Regions from separate parts of the Rhodoferax saidenbachensis genome, predicted to be linked through region 2. Evidence: predicted binding sites of a transcription regulator. Region 2 holds the regulator's gene; each other region holds the start of a gene.
What was found. The regulator FNR, encoded in region 2, switches genes on or off when oxygen is low (the NO sensors DNR and NnrR bind a similar motif). The targets are predictions, from matches to a motif close to TTGATNNNNATCAA.
Positions count from the first base shown of each region.

Region 1 (6,545 bases), 380 kb from region 2:
TGCAGTTGGGCACCGCCTTTGCGGTGACGGAAGAGAGCGATGCTCATGCCGAGTTCAAGCGCGTGCTGGCCGAAGCGCGCCCGGAAGACATGGTGGAATTCACCAGCGTGGCCGGCCTGCCCGCACGCGCCGTTGGCACACCGTGGCTGCGTGCCTACCTGAAGATCGAACCCAGGCTGCAGGCCGTGGCCCATGTGAAAGCGCGCTGCACCAAGAGCTTCGACTGCCTGGCCCAATGTGGCCTGCGGGATGGCCTGCCGGGCTGGGGCCAGTTCTGCATTGACAACCAGTTGGCGGCAGCGCTGCGTGGTGATTCCAAAAAAGGCCTGTTCTTCCGCGGTGCGGGCGAGCTGCCCTTTGGCAGCCAGATCAAGACCGTGCGCGAACTGGTGCAGCGCCTGCTGACACCCGGCGTGGCCCAACTGGGCGTGGCAGCCGTCTGAGCCACCGTCAAACCGCTATCTATTCAGGAGCTGTTTGCGCAACATCCACGGGGGCTAGAGGCCTATTTTGCTTGTGAACCCGACTGCAGCACCTGCAACCGGTTGCGCCCGGCACGTTTGGCCTGGTAAAGCGCTTCGTCGGCGCGTTTGAGCAAGGCCTCGGAATCCAGGTCGGCATTCCACTGTGCAATACCGCCCGAGAAATTGGAGCTGAACCAGCCGTCGTCCACCGGATGGCGAATGCGCGAAAAATCCACACGGATACGGTCCAGCAAGGTGTACGCCTGCTCGGACAGTGCGCCCGGCAGGATCACCACAAACTCTTCACCCCCGTAACGACCCACGGCATCGGTCTTGCGCACGCGCTGCTTGAGCAGCCACGACAGGCTGCGGATCACGTGGTCGCCCATGGGGTGGCCGTAGGTGTCGTTGACCGACTTGAAATGGTCAATGTCCACCATGGCCACACACAGGGTGCTGCCGTCCAGGCGTGCGGCGTTGATAGCACTTTGCAACTGTTGCTTGGAGGTGGTGTGGTTCAGCAGGCCGGTCAGGCTGTCGTGCAACATGGTGCGGCGCAGCGTGCGGTAGCGGTCGATCTTGCTTTTGACCACGGCGTTGAGGATCACCGGGTTGAAAGGCTTGGTGAGGAAGTGGTCACCGCCCAGGCGCAGCGCGTCCACCTGCAGCGCCACATTGCTGTCGCCCGAAAGGTAGACCACGGGCGTGGACAAAAACTCGGCGTGCTGGCGAATCACCCGAGTCACCTCCACACCGGTGCAGCCGGGCATGTACATGTCCATCAACACCAGGTCGGGCTGGAAGGACACCAGCGCAGTCAGTACATCTTGCGGGCGCGTGATGGCCAGCGACTCGATGCCCGCCTCGGACAGGGTGCGGCGGATCATCGCGCCGGCGGTCTTGGAGTCTTCCACCACCAGCACGCGGTAAGCTGGCTCTTCTTCGTTGCTGCACAGCTTGACGATGCGCGCCATGATGGCCGCGTGCTGGGTACCGGTGGCAAAACAGGCGTCGCAGCCCGCGCTGAGCGCCTGCTGCTGGCTCTCGAAATCCACGCCCACATTCACGCCCACGATGTTGCTGGCAGAAAACTGGCCGCGCAGTGTCTGCACCTGGGCCACAAACGCCGTCAGCGGGCGGTTGGCCGCGTCCACCAGCACCATGGCCGGCTCCGGCGCAGCGGCTAGCGTCTGCGCGGTGCCCACCATCTCCACCTGCACATGGAAGAAGCCGACCTGGGCGACCAGGTCTTTCCAGGCGGTGGGGGTATCGGTCACAAAGGCAATGTTCTTGGGCAGCTCCAGCGTGCTGACCGGCTCTGCATCCGGGGTGGCGTCGCGCGCGTGGCGGCGTTCGGTCAGGTGGGAAGAATGTCCCTGGACAAACGCCTGGACCCTTCCGGCGAACTCCTGCACCTGCGCGTTGAGCAGCGTGCTGGCATCGGCCGACAGTGCGCCTCCGCCCGAGGGGTCCATCAGTTGGTCCATCAGCGAAAGCACCTTTTGCTCCAGCGAGTGTGCACTCTGGTGCAAACCCGACAGGCCATGCCCCTCCAGAAATTCGGTGAAGCTGGACACCGACACAGCGAATTCGACAAAACTGTCCAACCCGGTTTGACGGGTGCAGGTTTGCCATTTGGCGGCCAGCTCCTGGCAGCGTTTTTGGAGGTCTTCGGGGGTGCAGGACATGGAAGGGTTACCTGGGGTTCAGCGCGCGGGTTCGCCCTGAAAATTACCGGCACGCAGGGTCACCACCAGCGTATCACGGTGGCCGCCTTCGGCCACTGGCTGGATGGGGGTGGACTCGTGGACCACACGCGGGTCGTCCAGCAACAGCAGGGACCAGGGCTCGGTCAACGTGAAGCGCTGTCCATTGGGGCCATCGGCCTCGAAGACGCGCGTTTCGCCGCCCTTCACGCCCTCGCGGCCCACCAGAAACACCGCCACCAGGTCCACGCCGTCGCGGTGCGCACCTTCGGGTGTGGGGCGGCCAATGCCGTCGGTGGTGTCAATGCGGAACTGGTGCGCCTCGGTGTACCAGGTCTGCGGGCCTTTGAGCGCACTGGCCACCTGGCCCAGCCAAACCAGCAGTTGCTGCCAGGCGGGTTGTGCCACCAGCGCGGCCTGCATGGGTTCAAAGTGGCGTTGCATGCCACCATGCAGGGCGTTGTACTCGACCGGCTGCCAGTGCGGGCGGTGCGGGGCCAGCGCCACGGCAGCGCCTTCCACCACAAAACAGGCATGGCGGCGGCGGCGGTAGCGGCCGCCATCACGCAGATAGGCATCGGGCGGCAGGTCGTCCCACAGCGGGCGCCAGGCCAGTAGTGCCGCCAGATCCAGCCTTGCCAACTGGGCCACATGCTGCGGCGCCACCACCGCATAACCCTGGGTACGCAGGGTGGCGTCCAGATCCTGGGGGCTGGCGATGGCGGGAGGCGAGAAAGACAGGGTCATGGCGGGCGTCAAGCAGAGTAAGGCTGGGAACAAGGCACCAAAGTCCAGCCACACACGGGCTGCGCGGCATTATCAACCGAGAAGACTGCACGCCGACTGATGTGGGTCAAGACGCCCGACGGCGTCACTGGGTAATCTGGCCTTCCCTATTTGGAGAAACCGCCATGATGACCACCGCCAACCATCCCGACACCCTGCAGTGGAGCGACGCCCTGGTGCTGGACATGCCGGTGATGGACGCCACCCACCAGGAGTTTGTGGCCTTGCTGGCCGAGGTGGTGCACGCAACCGACGAGGTGCTGCTGCCCAGTTGGTCGGCCCTGATTGCCCACACCCAGGAGCACTTTGACCGCGAAGACCAGTGGATGCAGGACACCGGCTTTGCTGCGGGCAACTGCCACGCTACCCAGCACAAGGTCATCCTGCAGGTGATGCGTGAGGGTGAGGCCAGCGGGCACGGCGGCGATCTGGCGGTAGTACGCCACATGGCGCGTGAACTGGGCCTGTGGTTTCCGCAGCATGCGCAAAGCATGGACGCATCGCTGGCCTTGCACCTGCGATCAGCCGGTTACGACCCCGAAACCGGCGCGCTCAGCCAGCACGAACACCTGCCTCTGCAAGCGATACACGGCTGTGGCGGCGGTTGTGGTGAAGCCGCATAAGCTAACAGTGGCGGCCGCATGAAAAAAGGCACCCGGTTTCCCGGGTGCCTTGGTCGCTTTGCGCGAAATCAGCGTATTACGCTGGCATAGCGGCCTTTTTGGCTTTGGCCTTCTTGGCTTTGGCCACATGGGCCTTTTTCTTGGCGGCCGGTGTGGCTGCGGCGACAGGTGCTGCCGCCGGTGTGGCCGCCACTGCGGGAGCCGCAGGTTTGGCCGGTGCAGCAGGCGCAGCCTGGGCAAACGAAGCAGCGGCAGCGCCGGTCATCAGGGTGGCAACGATCAGAGTTTTGATATTCAACATGGTTTATTTTCCCGCATACACAAAGGCCGCATGTGCTCCGACCTTGTTGAGCGAGCCAGAGATATCCCGGGCTTACACCTCCAACGGAACAGCGAAATACCCGTTGACCGGGTTTACGTATATTTACGAAGCGCCGTGGGCGCGCTGTAGACTGCATCACAGTCCCCCACGGAGCCCATTGCCATGATGACCCGCCTGCACGCCGCACTCCTATCCATCCTGTACTGCGCCGCTAGCGCCGCATGGGCCCAGGCACCAGCCACCGTGCGCATGCGCGGCACCGTGCAATCCGTCAGCGCCAGCACATTGACCGTGAAAGACCGCAGCGGTGAAGTGGTCGAGTTGCTATTACCTGCAGCGCTGGTGGTCACCGAGGTCTACCCGATTGCGCTGGCCGACATCCAGCCCGGCAGCTTCATTGGCACGGCCGCCTTGCCCCAGGCCGACGGCAGCCAGCGCGCCATCGCCGTGACGGTGTTTCCCGAATCGGCGCGCGGTGCGGGTGAGGGCCACCGCCCATTTGACCTGCTACCGCAAAGCACCATGACCAATGCCACCGTGGCCGAAGTCAGCGCCGCCGCCAACGGACGGCGCCTGCAGTTGAAATACAAGGACGGCGCGATGCTGATCGTGGTGCCCGAAGACGCGCCGGTGGTGACCTTCCGGCCGGGCGACCGCAGCCTGCTGGTGCCCGGCGCCAGTGTTTCGCTGTCAGCCCAACTGGTGGATGGCAAACCCACGGTGCAACGCATCAATGCGGGCAAAAACGGATTCAAGCTACCCTACTAAAAAAACTAGGGCTGGATCTCCAGCTTCATTCCCGCAGCGCGCAGCCGCTGCACCAGCACATCACCCAGACCGCTGGCTGGTGTCAACAAACCACCATGCCCAGAGCCACCGGGCAGTTCTTCCAGTTGTAACGCCAGCGCCAGTGCCGACTCACACACCATCTTGGTGGTCGCGCGGTTGCCGGGGTCGCCCTGGTCGGCAATGCTGCCGCGCACCTGCTGGCCGCTGGCGCTGGTGCCTACCCACTGACAGCGGAAAGAACCACCGTCCATGCTGGCCTCGGACGGGCCTGCACCAGGCGGTGGTGACCACTTCTCGGCGAGACGACGCACGGGGGCCAGGCGCAGTGCAGCGTTGGACGCCAACGAACCGGCGCTGAGCAGCGACGAAGCGACTGCAGCACCCGGGCCACGGCCCAGGCGCAAATATTCCTGGTAACTGAAGTCGGGGGCATACCCCAGCAATGCTGCACTGCGGCGCACCACGCGGGTGTTGATCGCGGCCATGAAAAACGGCCCCAGCCAGGCAGAAAAATCCGCATCGTGGCGTGGCCCGCGCGGATCCGCATGGTCCTGCGGCCGCGCGGGGCGTGTGCCCTCGGGGTTCAACAAAAACAGATCGGCCAGCGCCTTGTCCTGCCCGGTCGCCAGGATGTTGAACAAGGAAGCCAGCGTGCCACCGTTGAAACCACCCCGGATGCTGAACGCTGCCTTCACCTCCGTGCACTTCTCGCCATGCCGTGCCCACATCGTCTGGTTGGCCAACAGGGCGCTGAGGTCGGAAGGGATGGAATCAAAACCGCAAAACGGGATGATGCGTGCACCCTTGTGCTGCGCGTCCGCATGGTGACGGTCGATCAATCCTTTGGCCCAGGGTGTCTCACCCGTGATGTCCACATAGTGCGTGCCGTGGCGCACGCAGGCCGCCACCAGTTCACTGCCATACAGCGCAAACGGGCCAGCCGTGCTGAGCACCACCCTGGCATTACGCGCCAGTGCATCCAGTGCCGCAGCATCCTGCGCATCGGCGACCACAATGCCCGCGTCGAATGCACCACAGTCAGCCCGCACCGCTTCGAGCTTGCGGGCAGAACGCCCGGCCAGCGCCCAACGCAGCCCGGACGATTGCACATCGGGATGTTTTGCGAAGTACGCCACGGTCTGGCGCCCGACAAAACCACTGGCGCCGTAGAGCACGACATCAAACGGGCGGGAGGGTGAAAGTGCCGACATTGCGAGATCCTCGAAGTGAAAGCACAGGATAGACCCAAACGCCAGAAGCGGCAGTCCTTTGGCCAACAGTGTCTGTCGCGCAGGCTACGCCGGTACACCCCCAGGCAGGCTACGATGCGCCTCCTGTACCGCCCCCAGGCGGGTGCCCCCTATTTCAGACCGGAGTTTTGTCATGTCCCTCGCCAATCTCGTCAACCACCAGATCCGCCTCGCCGCCCGCCCTGTGGGCATGCCCACGGCTGCCAACTGGAGCCACACCACCGAGGCGGTGGCCGAACCTGCCGAAGGCGGCGTCACGCTCAAGACGCTGGCGCTGTCGCTGGACCCGGCCATGCGCGGCTGGATGAACGAAGGCAAAAGTTATATCCCGCCCGTGGGCATTGGTGAAGTCATGCGCGCCGGTGGCGTGGGCAAGGTCATTGCGTCCAAGAACCCCGCTTTTGCCGTGGGCGACTATGTGAGCGCCGGCTTCGGCATTCAGGAGTACATCACCGTGGCGCAGGACGAGATGAAGCGCAACGGCCTGTTCAAGATTGATCTGCGCGTAGGCACGCCCACTCAATGGCTCAACGTATTGGGTATGCCCGGCATGACCGGCTACTTTGGTCTGATGGATGTGGGTCTGCCCAAGGCCGGTGAAACCG
Region 1 is NZ_CP019239.1:1,255,351-1,261,895, reverse strand. Features, by position in the region: gene RS694_RS06025 (NAD(P)H-dependent flavin oxidoreductase) at 1-443, shown strand, start outside; gene RS694_RS06020 (GGDEF domain-containing response regulator) at 506-2,152, opposite strand; gene RS694_RS06015 (2OG-Fe dioxygenase family protein) at 2,171-2,917, opposite strand; gene RS694_RS06010 (hemerythrin domain-containing protein) at 3,082-3,579, shown strand; gene RS694_RS06005 (hypothetical protein) at 3,656-3,880, opposite strand; gene RS694_RS06000 (hypothetical protein) at 4,064-4,669, shown strand; gene RS694_RS05995 (saccharopine dehydrogenase family protein) at 4,675-5,901, opposite strand; gene RS694_RS05990 (NADP-dependent oxidoreductase) at 6,074-6,545, shown strand, end outside.
Region 1: RS694_RS06010 (hemerythrin domain-containing protein) is a predicted target of FNR. The motif match lies at 3,014-3,027, and genes of this name have one in related genera.

Region 2 (6,545 bases):
AGCGCTGGGCAAATCCAAGTTTGCGGCCTGTGCGGCCTGCCACGGCATGGATGGCAAGGGCAACACGGCCCTGGGTGCGCCCAACCTGGCAGACGACATCTGGCTGCATGGTTATGGTGAAAACGCCATCATTGCCATGGTCACCAATGGCAAAGTCAACCAGATGCCTGCGCAGGGCGAGAAGCTGACCGAACCCCAGATCCACGTGCTGGCCTCTTATGTGTGGGGTTTGTCCAACCGCTCGCAGGCCAAGTAGGAACCTATACACCGAGACCTTGCTTTGGTATCCCACGACGCTTCTCCCCGAACAGTGATTCCCATCGCCGTGTCACCCGACCGGGGGCCGATTGAGCCACCAGAAGGGGCTGATGCGGAGATGGTGTCGCTGTACGAGGCGCACAAGAAGATCTACCCGCGCAGCGTGTCGGGGCGTTTCACGCGCTGGCGCTGGATCTTCGTATTTCTGACCCAGATCGTGTTTTATGGCTTGCCCTGGCTGGAGTGGGGCCAGCGCCAAGCTGTGCTGTTTGACCTGGGCGCGCGGCGCTTCTACATCTTCAATCTGGTTCTGTACCCGCAGGACTTCATCTACCTCACCGGGTTGTTGGTCATCTCGGCTTTCTCGCTGTTCCTGTTCACGGCGGTGGCGGGACGCCTGTGGTGTGGTTATGCCTGTCCGCAGACCGTCTATACCGAGATATTTCTCTGGCTGGAGAAACAGACCGAAGGGGACCGCTCCGCACGCATGCGACTGGACGCGGGTCCCTGGAACTGGAACAAGGTGTGGCGTAAGAGCGCCAAACAGTTTCTCTGGATTGCTGTCGCGCTATGGACTGGCTTTACCTTTGTGGGTTACTTCACGCCCATCCACGCCCTGGGCCTGGAAGTGGTCCAGCGCAATATGGGATCGTGGGAAGTTTTCTGGACCTTGTTCTACGGTTTCGCCACCTACGGCAACGCAGGTTACATGCGCGAGCAGGTGTGCAAACACATGTGCCCGTATGCGCGCTTCCAGAGTGCGATGTTCGACAAGGACACCCTGATCGTGACCTACGACGAGGCGCGCGGCGAGCCACGCGGTGCCCGTTCGCGCAAGGCCGATCCGGTCTCGCTGAATCTGGGGGCCTGTGTGAACTGCAGCCTGTGTGTGCAGGTGTGCCCCACGGGGATCGATATTCGGGATGGGTTGCAGTACGAATGTATCGGCTGTGGTGCGTGTGCCGATGTATGCGACACCGTCATGGACAAGATGGGCTATGCGCCAGGATTGATCAAGTACTCCACCCAGAACGCAGTGGACCAGAAGTGGACGGGCAAACAGGTGCTGCGCCATGTGCTGCGGCCGCGGATATTGATTTACACCGCCATATTGGGCGCCATCGTGGTGGCCATGCTGGTGAGCCTGGCACTGCGCACGCCTTTCAAGGTGGACGTGGTGCGTGACCGCGGATCTTTGGCCCGTATCGCTGCGGGTGGGCGTATCGAGAACGTGTACCGCCTGCAGATCATGAATGCGACCGAGGCCTCTCAAACCTTCCACATTGCGGCGGGTGGTGTGCCCGGCTTGCAGGTGGCGTCCGAGCAGGATGTGACCGTGGAGTCCACCCAGTCGCGCTGGGTAGCCGTGCGATTGCAGGCACCTTTCGATGCTGCATCACCCGGCTCCCACACCATTCAGTTTGAAGTGCAGGCGCAGTCCGGTACTGCGACCGTGTCCGAAAAATCGGTCTTTATTGTTCCCCGTTAAGGAGTCGCCATGTCTGCATCCCCCCATTCCGAAGTCCGGCCTGCACCTTGGTGGAAATTCGGCCACGTCTGGCTGGTGGTGGCCGGGCCCGCGATTGTGGTGGTGGCGAGTTTCATCACCCTCTATCTGGCGATAACCCGCCCGGACCCGGTCATGGATGAGGACTACTACCGCAAAGGCGTGGAAATCAACAAGGAACTCAGCGCCGACCCGGCCAGCCTGGCGCCCGCCATGCAGGGGCGCAACCATGCCGCCACGGGTGTGCCCCGGCCGACAGATGCGCCATGAATGCCGCCACTGTCGTTTGAACAGAAAGGCGCACCTATGCTGTACAAGCGTCTGATGTGGATCATCTGGCCCGCTTTCTTGATGGCGGGCGTGATGGAAGTATTGGTGTTCAGTCTGGCTGATCCCCAAGAGCTTTCCTGGTTTGGACAACAGTTGGAGCTGTCACGCCAGACGGTCTACACCGTGTCGTTTTTCGTGTTCTGGCTGGTACTGGGCCTCGGCGGAGCCCTGACGCTGCTGCTGTCCTTGTCCGCCAAAGAAATCAACGACGTGGAGGCAGCGAAGACACCGTCTTCTTGAGGTGCGCTAGTCACAAACCTTGGGATTCACGATGTCCTTAAGGCTCTCAGCGTTGAGGATGCGCACGTGGCGCTGTTTGACTTCCACAATGCCATCGTCCACAAATTTTGAAAAGGTGCGGCTCACCGTCTCGAGTTTCAGCCCCAGGTAGCTGCCAATCTCTTCGCGCGTCATGCGCAATACCAGCTCCGACTGCGAGAAGCCGCGCGCGTGCAGCCGCTGCACCAGGTTGAGCAAAAAGGCGGCAAGCCGCTCTTCAGCACGCATGCTACCCAGCAACAGCATGACGCCGTTTTCGCGCACGATCTCGCGGCTCATGATCTTGTGCACATGGCGTTGCAATGAATTGATCTCGCGCGACAGTTCTTCGATGCGGTCAAACGGCATCACACAGACTTCGGCGTCTTCTAGTGCCACGGCGTCGCAGGTGTGGTAGTCGTTCACGATGCCATCCAGCCCCATGACTTCGCCGGCCATTTGGAAGCCCGTGACTTGGTCGCGCCCGTCCTCGGACGCTACACAGGTCTTGAAAAAGCCGGTGCGAATCGCGTAGAGGCTGGTGAACTTTTCGCCATTGCGAAACAGGATGCCGCCGCGTTTGACCTTGCGGCGGCTGGCCACCACATCGTCGATGCGGTCCAGCTCGGCATCACTGAGCCCCATGGGCATGCACAGCTCACGCAGATTGCAGTTGGAGCAGGCGACCTTGATGGTCAAGGGAGTGATAGCGATCACCTTGCCAGTCGTCTCGACTTGCGCAGATTTTGGCGCGGCCGCTACAGAGCTAGGTTTGGCGTTTTCAAGCATGGGGTCCCCTGAGTACAAACCCGATTATGTGCTTCTTAACCTTAAGGTTCCTTGACACACGTCAATGGCATTTCGGACCGCCTGCGGCACAGTGGCTGCTCGTAGAGGAAATACCATGCAGCCCACCGTAGAACGCATACCCGATGACCTGTTGCGCCGCTTTGATGTGGCAGGGCCGCGCTATACCTCGTACCCCACCGCAGACCGGTTTGTCGAAGCTTTTGGCGCCGACGACTACGCCCAGGCACTTGCCCAGCGGCGCAGCGGTGCAGCGGCGCTGGCTTTGCCCTTGTCGTTGTACGTGCACATACCGTTCTGTGAATCACTGTGCTACTACTGCGCCTGCAACAAGATCATCACCAAACACCATGACCGTGCCACCGCCTATTTGCGGTACCTGAGCCGCGAGGTGGACCTGCACACCGCACTGATAGGGCGCGGGCAAACGGTGAGCCAGTTGCACCTGGGCGGCGGTACCCCCACGTTTTTGAACGACGGGGAACTGCGGGAGCTCATGGACATGCTGCGCCGCAGTTTCAACTTTGCGCCAGGTGGTGAGTACTCCATTGAGGTAGACCCCCGCACCATTGACGTGAAGCGGCTGGACACGCTGGCTGAGTTGGGCTTCAACCGCCTGAGCTTTGGGGTGCAGGACTTTGACCCGGCAGTGCAAAAGGCGGTGCACCGCGTGCAGCCGGCCGAGCAGGTGTTTGCGCTGGTGGAGGCGGCACGTGTGCGCGGCTTCGAGTCCATCAACGTGGACCTGATTTACGGCTTGCCGCAGCAAAGCCCCGAGTCGTTTGATCGCACGCTGGCCCAGGTGAACCAGTTGCGCCCCGACCGCATCGCCCTGTACGCCTATGCCCATTTGCCAGAGCGCTTCAAGCCCCAGCGCCGCATTGCCACCGTCGAGCTGCCCAATGCCGCAGCCAAGGTGTCCATGCAGTCGCGTTCGCTGGCGGCATTTTTGTCGGCCGGTTATGTGTACGTGGGTATGGACCACTTTGCCTTGCCCGATGACGCACTGGCCGTGGCCAAACGCCAGGGGCGCCTGCACCGCAATTTCCAAGGCTACAGCACACAGCCAGACTGCGACCTGATCGGTCTGGGCGTGTCGTCCATAGGGCGCATTGGCGCCACCTACAGCCAGAACGCCAAAACCCTGGACGAGTATTACGATTTTCTGGACCAGGGCCGTTTTCCCGTGGTGCGTGGTTTGGCGTTGACCCGCGATGACATCCTGCGCCGCGCCGTCATCATGGCGCTGATGTGCCAGGGCCAACTGCTCTACGAATCGATAGAACTCGCGCACCTGGTGGACTTCAAGTCCTACTTCGCTGCCGAACTGGGAACTCTGCGCGAGATGGCGCAGCAAGGCATGGTGGTGCTGGACGACGCGGGCATCCAGGTCACGGCGCAAGGCTGGTTCTTTGTGCGCGCGCTGGCCATGGTGTTTGACCGCCATTTGCAAACCGACCGTACCCGCGCCCGGTTTTCCAAGATCATTTAGCATGCATCCATGCAATCTTCACTGGCGCTGACTGCACTGCTGATGGGCTTGGTCGGCGGCCCCCATTGTGTGGCCATGTGTGGCGCCGCCTGTGCAGGCATCGGTCAAGCTGCGGGTCCGCGCAAAAATTCCGCACTGCTGACCTTCCAGGCCGGGCGGGTGCTGGGCTATTCCGCTTTGGGCGGACTTGCCGCTGCTTCCATGCAAGGCTTGGGTTGGCTCACCGTGCAATCTGCGGCCTTGCGCCCGGTGTGGTCGTTATTCCACGTGGCTGCCATGGTGCTCGGTTTGGTCTTGTTGTGGCAGGCACGCCAACCGGTATGGCTGGAAGCCACGGGCCGCAGCATCTGGGCCAAGGCACGCGCTTTGGGCAATGGCTGGGGCCGCGGTGCGCCGCTGTTGCTGGGCGGCCTGTGGGCACTCTTGCCTTGTGGGCTGTTGTATTCAGCGCTACTGGTGGCGGCCATGGCCGGTAGCGTGCTGGACGGCATGGCCGTGATGGCCCTGTTTGCACTGGGCACCAGCGTCACCATGACGGCGGGCCCCTGGCTCTGGCTGCGCCTGCGTGGCAACGTTGCGGGGCAGGGCAGCGGTGCCTGGGGGGTGCGCCTGGCCGGTGCCGCCCTGGCGGTCAGCTCGGCATGGGCTTTGTGGATGGGGCTGGTGCACAATCAAGCTCCCTGGTGCGTACCCCAGTGAACGCCCCATTCACTCTTCGAGGACAGTTCCTGACATGGATAGTTCTGTACTTGCGTCGGAAGCCTTGCGACTGTTGGAGTTGCAGTCGCTGGGCATCCTGGATACCCCCGCGGAGCAGGCTTACGACGATTTGGTGAGCCTGGCCGCCTACATCTGTGACACCCCGATTGCGCTGATTTCCCTGATTGATGAAGACCGCCAGTGGTTCAAGGCCCGCGTTGGTCTGAACGATATGGAGACCCCGCGAGGCATGGCCTTTTGCGCCCACGCCATCATTGACCCCGAACATGTGATGGAGGTGCCCAACGCGCTGGAAGACCCGCGGTTTGTGGACAACCCGCTGGTCACTGGTAATCCGGATATCCGCTTCTACGCGGGTGCGCCTCTGGTCACTGCTTCCGGTTCGGCCTTGGGCACGATCTGCGTGATTGATACGGTACCGCGCAAACTGACCGAGGCGCAAAACAAGGCGCTGAAGGCGTTATCGCGTCAGGTGGCGCAACTGCTGGCCTTGCACCGCGCCAACACCGAACTGCAACTACTGACGCGCCTCCAAAGGACACGCCAGCAGGAGCTGGAAGAACATGAAAAGCAGTTGCAGGAAGAAAACCATGCGCTGGCCCAGCAGACTGTGATGGATGCGCTGACCGGCCTCAAAAACCGCCGTGCGTTTGACCGCATTCTGGCCAACGAGTACGCACGTTCCATGCGTGCGCGCTCTGGCATGGCGTTGCTGATGGTGGATGTGGACCACTTCAAGGCCTACAACGACCAGTATGGCCACCAGGCCGGTGACAAGGCGCTGCAAGCGGTGGCTGCAGCGATCCAGTCCCAGGCGCGCGCCTATGACCACGTGACGCGTTACGGCGGTGAAGAGTTTGGCGTTGTGCTGCCCGACACCCACCTGGCCGACATGCGTGCCGTGGCCGAACGTATCCGGCTGGCCGTGCAGTCGCTGACGGGCCTGCACCGCCCGGTGACGGTGAGTGTGGGGGCCGCCCTGTCGGATCCGATGGCCTCGCCAGCTTCGCTGGTGGAGCGGGCCGATCAAGCGCTCTATCAGGCCAAGCTGAATGGTCGCAACCGGGTGCAAATTGCACTGTAGGTGTGCTTGGTGTGGGCCATGTGGATGGGCCGGTGCACCAACAGGCTTCGTGCGGCAAGCCGCTCTGCGTCACAGTTTTTAGCCGTGTG
Region 2 is NZ_CP019239.1:1,635,395-1,641,939, forward strand. Features, by position in the region: gene ccoP (cytochrome-c oxidase, cbb3-type subunit III) at 1-256, shown strand, start outside; gene ccoG (cytochrome c oxidase accessory protein CcoG) at 326-1,747, shown strand; gene RS694_RS07830 (FixH family protein) at 1,757-2,035, shown strand; gene RS694_RS07835 (hypothetical protein) at 2,072-2,335, shown strand; gene fnr (fumarate/nitrate reduction transcriptional regulator Fnr) at 2,342-3,061, opposite strand; gene hemN (oxygen-independent coproporphyrinogen III oxidase) at 3,258-4,652, shown strand; gene RS694_RS07850 (sulfite exporter TauE/SafE family protein) at 4,662-5,351, shown strand; gene RS694_RS07855 (sensor domain-containing diguanylate cyclase) at 5,386-6,456, shown strand.

Region 3 (6,545 bases), 330 kb from region 2:
GTTCGTCTACCGGTTCGCCCTTGCCCAGCGACTGGTTACACAGCAGCACCATGTCGCAACCGGCATTGAGCGCAGCCACGGCGGCTTCGGTGTAGCTGACCTCTTTGCCGTCGATCAGGCGTGCACCGGCCATGGACAGGTCGTCGCTGAAAATCGCGCCACCAAAACCCATCTGGCCGCGCAGGATGTCGTTGAGCCATATGCTGGAGAAACCGGCCGGGCGGGCGTCTACCTTGGGGTAAATCACATGGGCCGGCATGACGCTGCTGGTCACGGTGTTGAGCCAGCGGTACGGGGCCGCGTCGTCGGCCAGGATGGCTTTCAGGCTGCGTTTGTCGACGGGGATGTCGGTGTGCGAATCGGCCTTCACGAAACCATGGCCAGGGAAGTGTTTGCCGCAGTTGGCCATGCCACTTTGCAGCAGGCCGTGCATCAGGCTCTTGGCCAGCAGGCTCACCACACGCGGATCGCGCGCGAAAGCGCGGTTGCCGATGACGCCACTCTCGCCAAAATCCAGGTCCAGCACCGGGGTGAAGCTGAAGTCCACGCCGCAGGCACGCAGTTCGGCACCCAGCACAAAGCCGCAAGCGGTCGCGGCATTGGTAGCGTCCAACGGGCCGGCCTTTTTGCCCGCTTTGGAGGACGACGTTGTTGGGGCCATCCACATCTCGCCCAGCGCACCCATGGGCGGCAGGTGGGTGAAGCCATCCGTCTTGAAACGCTGCACACGCCCGCCTTCGTGGTCCACACAGATCAGCAGGTCGGTGCGCACCTTCTTGATCTCGCGGCACAGCGCAGTGAGCTGGGCCCGGTCCTGCCAGTTGCGCGCGAACAGGATCAGCCCGCCCACCAGCGGATGCTTGAGGCGTTCACGGTCCACCTTGGTAAGCGAAAGACCGGCGATATCAATGATCAGGGGTGCGTGCAGAGGCATGGTGCGATAGATGGGTGTAATCGGAATCGGTGATTGCTACCAATTCAGTAGCTGCTTGCGCATATTTTACGGGGGCCAGGGGCAGATTTTGCAGACCTTTTTACGATCTATACGGAGTCCCGCAAGTGTCTTTTCGGGATGGACTGCGAGGCGCAAAATGGTGCAGGGCGTGAGCCCATGTCGCAAGGTCTTGGCGTACAACGCATCCCGATTGCGGCCCAACGTGACTCCGTATAAATCGTAAACAGGCTATTAAAACTATGCATTTCATCATTGTCGGCGCGGGTTCCATTGGTTGTTACGTCGGCGGCCGGCTGGCTGCCGCAGGCCAGCGCGTGGCCTTTGTGGGCCGCCCACGCACCATGGCGCCGCTGGCACAGGGCGGCCTGACGGTGTCGGACCTGGAGGGTTTCAAGGCCCACCTGGAGACCAGTCAATTGGTACTGGCCGACAGCGTAGCCCTGGCCTGGTCCAAGCTGCAAGACAGCAAGGAACCTACGGTCGTTTTGCTGTGCGTCAAGGGCGGTGCCACGGAAGCTGCCGCACGCGAAATCGGTGCGGCCTGCCCATCGGATACCGTGGTGGTGTCGCTGCAAAACGGCGTGGAGAACGTGGCACGCATCACCAACGCAGCACCCCACTTGCAGGCGGTGGCGGGCATGGCGCCCTACAACGTGGTGGCACTGCAACCCAACCAGGTGCACCGCGGTACGGTGGGCAGCCTGTGCCTGGCCGACAGCCCGGTCACGCGGGACATGGCTGCCGTCCTGACCGCATCGGGATTGCCCACCGTGCTGGCACCCGACATGCGGGCCGTGCAATGGGGCAAACTGCTACTGAACCTGAACAACCCGGTCAACGCGTTGTCAGACCTGCCACTGCGCGAAGAACTGACGGACCGCGACTACCGCCATGTGCTGGCCGCGCTGCAGACCGAAGCGCTGGCCGTAATGGCGCGTGCGGACATCCAGCCGGCCAAGGCGTCCGCCGTGGCCCCCAGCATGCTGCCCCATGTGCTGCGCCTGCCCAATTGGTTGTTCACGCGCGTGGCCGCGCGCATGCTGCGCATGGATGCGCAAGCGCGCTCCTCCATGTGGGAAGACATGCAGCAAGGCCGCACCACCGAAATCGAAGACCTGTGCGGCGCCGTGGTCCGACTGGCCGCCCAGCACCACACCACCGCACCGCTGAGTGCCGCCATGTGCCAAATGGTGGCAGCACACCAAAAAGGCCAGCGCATCACCGGACAAGCCCTGCGCCAGACGCTGGGCATTGCCTAACGGCGAAAATCAGCCATCCCCCTTATCCAATGACAACAAGGACAACTTCCGTGAACCTCAAAACCCTGGGCCTCACCCTGGCCACCGCCTTCACCCTGGTACTGGGCGCATGCTCCCCCAAAGACGAAGCGCCCGCCGCCTCCACCAGCACACCCGCGCAGTCCTACGCAACCGTCGCCAAAGAGGGCAAAGGTTTTACCGTGGGCGCCATGATGAGCGCCAATACCGTCTATGTGATGTTTGACCCGCAGTGCCCGCATTGCGGCCACCTGTGGCAAGCCTCGGTGCCATTGCAGAGCAAAGTGAAGTTTGTCTGGGTGCCTGTGTCCTTCATCAATGCCAAAAGCGCGCCCCAGGGTGCGGCGCTGCTGATGGCCAGCAACCCGGCTGAAGCCATGACCGCGCATGAAACTTCCATCCTGGCCGGCCAGGGCGGCATGTCGGCCTCGGCCAGCGTGCCCTCCGAAATCGAAGACGCCATCAAGAAGAACACCACGCTGTTCAACAGCATGCGTGTGGAGTCGGTGCCCTACGTGCTGGCCAAAAACCAGAACACCGGCCAGGTGGTGGCCAATGCCGGCGCCATGGACACGGCAGGTCTGGCGGCCTTTCTGGGCCTGAATTGACCCTACCCTGACGCCCGCTTAGACTGCCTGCATAACAACGAGGAGACAAGGCAGATGATCACACTGTGCGGCTTTGCCGTATCCAACTACTACAACGTGGCCAAGATGGCCTTGCTGGAAAAAGGTTTGCCCTATGCCGAAGAGCATGTGGGCACCGGCAGCAAGGAAGAAGCCGTACTGGCCAGCTCGCCACTGGGCAAGATTCCTTTCATCCGCACACCACAGGGCAGCTTGTGCGAAAGCCACGCGATTCTGGAATACCTGGAAGCCGCCCACCCCAGTCCCGCGCTGGTGCCGGCCGATGCCTTTGCCGCAGCCAAAGTGCGCGAGATGATTCTCTTCATCGACCTGCACCTGGAGCTGGTGGCGCGCGAGCTGTACGCCCAATCGTTCTTTGGCGGTACCGTCAGTGAGTCCACCCAGGCTCGCGTGCGCAAACAGCTGGAAAAGAACATTGCCGCGTTCAAGCGCCTCGTGCAGTTTGCGCCCTATGTGGTCGGCGGCAGCTTCACCATGGCCGACTGCGTGGCTTACAACAACCTGCCGCTGGTAGGGATGGCCAGCAAGGCCGTCTACGGCGAAGACATGCTGCTCGCTGCGGGCGTGGACTACAAGCCTTACATCAAGTTCATCGGCGAGCGCCCCTCGGCCCAAAAGGTGGCTGCCGAGCGCAAAGCCGCCACCGCGAAAATCTGAAAACTCCACTCCGAAAGCAAGCCCATGAAAGCAACCTGGAACGGCACCGTGATTGCCGAAAGCGACGACACCGTGTTGGTGGAAGGCAACCACTACTTCCCCGAAAGCGCGCTCAAGCGCGAGTACGTGATGTTCAGCAACCACAAGACCAGTTGCGCCTGGAAAGGCCAGGCCAGCTACTACACGCTCAACGTCAATGGTGACATCAACACCGACGCCGTCTGGTACTACGCCGATCCCAAGCCCGAAGCCGAAATGGTGCGCGGGCGTGTGGCGTTCTGGAAAGGCGTGACGGTTGCCTAGTTTGCAGGTCGGGGCCAGCGAGGTCTGGGTAGAGGGCAACAGCGGCCCAGTCATCTTGATGCTGCACGGCTGGCCCGACACCCACCGTCTGTGGGACGGCACGGTAGAAGCACTCCAGAACCACTATCGCTGTGTGCGGTTTACGCTGCCAGGCTTCACCACCGATGCCAACGGAACGGCGCAGGCCATTGCGCTGGATGCGATGGTGGCGCACATCGCTGCCATCGCAGATGCGGTAAGCCCCCATCAACCGGTCACCCTGCTGCTGCACGACTGGGGTTGCATCTTTGGCTACGAATTTGCGGCACGCCACCCGGACCGCGTGGCACGTGTCGTCGGCGTGGATATTGGTGACCACAACAGCAACGCCTACCTGCGCTCCCTCAACACCTCCGCCAAGCTGCAAATTGTTTTCTACCAGGTGTGGCTGGCGCTGGCGTGGCAAGTGGGCCGTTGGCTCAGCGATGGCTTTGCAACACGCATGACACGCTGGATGGCGCGCGCCATGCGCTGCCCCACACCGGCAGACGCCATCCATTGGTCCATGAACTTTCCATACGCCATGGCTTGGATGGGCGTGGCCGGCGGACTGCGCCACACCGCGCCGGTGGATCTGCAATGCCCTACCCTGTACCTGTACGGCGAGCACAAACCCTTCATGTTCCATTCACCGCAATGGCTGACGCAACTGAATACACATCCGCCCTCAACGACACGCGGTTTTGCCACCGGGCACTGGGTCATGCTGAACCAGCCTGCGGCCTTCAACACCTGTGTCAAAGACTGGCTGGCAGCGAGCGCATCAACGCAACAGACTTAGCGCGCGACCAGTACCGGCACGCTGGACTCGGCCACCACCTTGTTGGCCACACTGCCCAGCATCAGCCGTGCAATGCCTGAACGCCCGTGGGAGCCCAGCACGATGAGGTCAGCCCCATCGGTACGGGCGGTCTCCACGATACCGCGGGCTGCGGCCACTTCTTCGACCAGCTTGACCTGCAGCGGCACGATGGCGCCGCCTTGTTGGCACAAAGCCTCCACCTGTGCATGCGCCTGGCTTGCGAGTTGCTGGCCTGCGGCCTGGTAGGCCTCAAAGCCCATAGGATTGACCTCACCAATACCGAGATAGGGGTAAGGGTCGGCCACGTACAGGGCCGTGAGGCGGGCGCCATGGGTACGTGCCAGCCCGACTGCCAGGGTGGCCGCGTGGGCAGACGCTGCGGAGCCATCTGTGGCCAGCAAAATGTGTTGGAACATGGAATCCTCTTTCAACGGTATGGAAGACTTCCATAGTGCGTCGGTTTCGCGGCTGCAACCTTGATCTGGATCAGCAATAGCCTCGGCGAAGATCCTGCCGCCACCTACCCAGGTGCGGGCGTTAGACCGCGCCGCGGCCCTTCTGGCTCTCGAAATACACCACCTTGCGTGCGCGCTGCACGTCACCCAGCGGGCGGTGCGCGGCCAGGGCCTGCCAGGGATCAAACACCGCTGCCTCCGCTTCGGCGGCCAGGGCGGTACCGGCAGCTGACGCCGTGTCCTGCCGGGGCAAGGTGAGACGCGCCACCGTGGTGTAGGGGCTGGGCCAGTTGACGGAGGCATCTTCAATCGGAGTCAGATCTTCGCGCACAAAGGGCTGCAACTGCAGCTCCCAGGTCAGTGGCTGGCCTTTCAGGCGCGCGCTGAAATCGGCGCCCCAGTCGGCATTGGCACCGGGCGTAGCCTTGCCATTGCCGTCCGACGGCAGCAGACGCACGCGCACAGCGTAAGGGCCGCAAGCGATAGGCACGGCGCTGAACACCGGTTCAGTGGCAAAACCACCAAACGAGCGGCCCACGGACTTGAGCAACTTGAGTAAACGCGCCGGTCCACCCAGCAGGCCGTAGCGTTTCAACAGGAATTTCAGCAGGTTGCCATTGCCACCGGATGCCGCCACCACAAAGTCCACAAACTCCGCGCTTTTGGGAAAGGCGAACTGCTCCTGGTTGATCAGCGTGAAGTCCTGGCTCTTGGCCGGACCGAGGCCCAGTGCCGAGTCGCCGTGTACGCCAAACACACGCAAGGAAAAACCGCGTATATCGGGCATCTTGTCGGGCGCACGGTCCATGCCGCCGTTGGACAGCCGCACCTGCACATCATGGGTTCCGGGTGTGGCAAACAGGCCATGCTGCGCAAACTTCGGAATGTTGCTGAGCACCTCCAGCGTGCCCTTGGCCGCTACCAGTTGTTTGCGGTGCAGCGCACGGCCAGGGCCGAATTTGGCGGACTTGCGCGCCTGGATGGCAACAAACTGCTGGCCGTAAGCGGTGAAGCGCTGGGCTTCATCGGCCTCCACCTGCTCTTGCCACTGGGTGCTGGGGGTGAAGTCTTTGGCCATCGGTCTGCCTTGGGTGGGTGGAAGTGTGCGCATGCTAAGCGCTGCCCGCGCAATTGTCACCTTCGGGGCGTTGGTCTACGCCTGCAGTCGCTCAAACCGCTACTATTTTCATAGCTGCTTGCGCAACCTCCACAAGGGCTGGAGGCCGATTTAGTCTGAAATCTCGTCTTCCGGCTCGGGCTTGCGCGGTGGCCGTGGAACCTTCTTGAAGCGGATCTGGCGGTCCAGTTCAATGGCGTCTTTCTTGACCTGGCGCTCGGCGTCTATCTTCTGGCCCGCTGCCAGCCACTGGGCAAACTGCTCGGGGGTTTCCAGCGTGATGCGGCCCAGCA
Region 3 is NZ_CP019239.1:1,302,991-1,309,535, reverse strand. Features, by position in the region: gene nagZ (beta-N-acetylhexosaminidase) at 1-934, opposite strand, end outside; gene RS694_RS06240 (2-dehydropantoate 2-reductase) at 1,195-2,214, shown strand; gene RS694_RS06235 (thioredoxin fold domain-containing protein) at 2,265-2,840, shown strand; gene RS694_RS06230 (glutathione S-transferase family protein) at 2,895-3,536, shown strand; gene RS694_RS06225 (DUF427 domain-containing protein) at 3,561-3,839, shown strand; gene RS694_RS06220 (alpha/beta fold hydrolase) at 3,832-4,659, shown strand; gene RS694_RS06215 (universal stress protein) at 4,656-5,096, opposite strand; gene RS694_RS06210 (catalase family protein) at 5,218-6,246, opposite strand; gene ylqF (ribosome biogenesis GTPase YlqF) at 6,364-6,545, opposite strand, start outside.
Region 3: RS694_RS06215 (universal stress protein) is a predicted target of FNR. The motif match lies at 5,157-5,170, and genes of this name have one in related genera.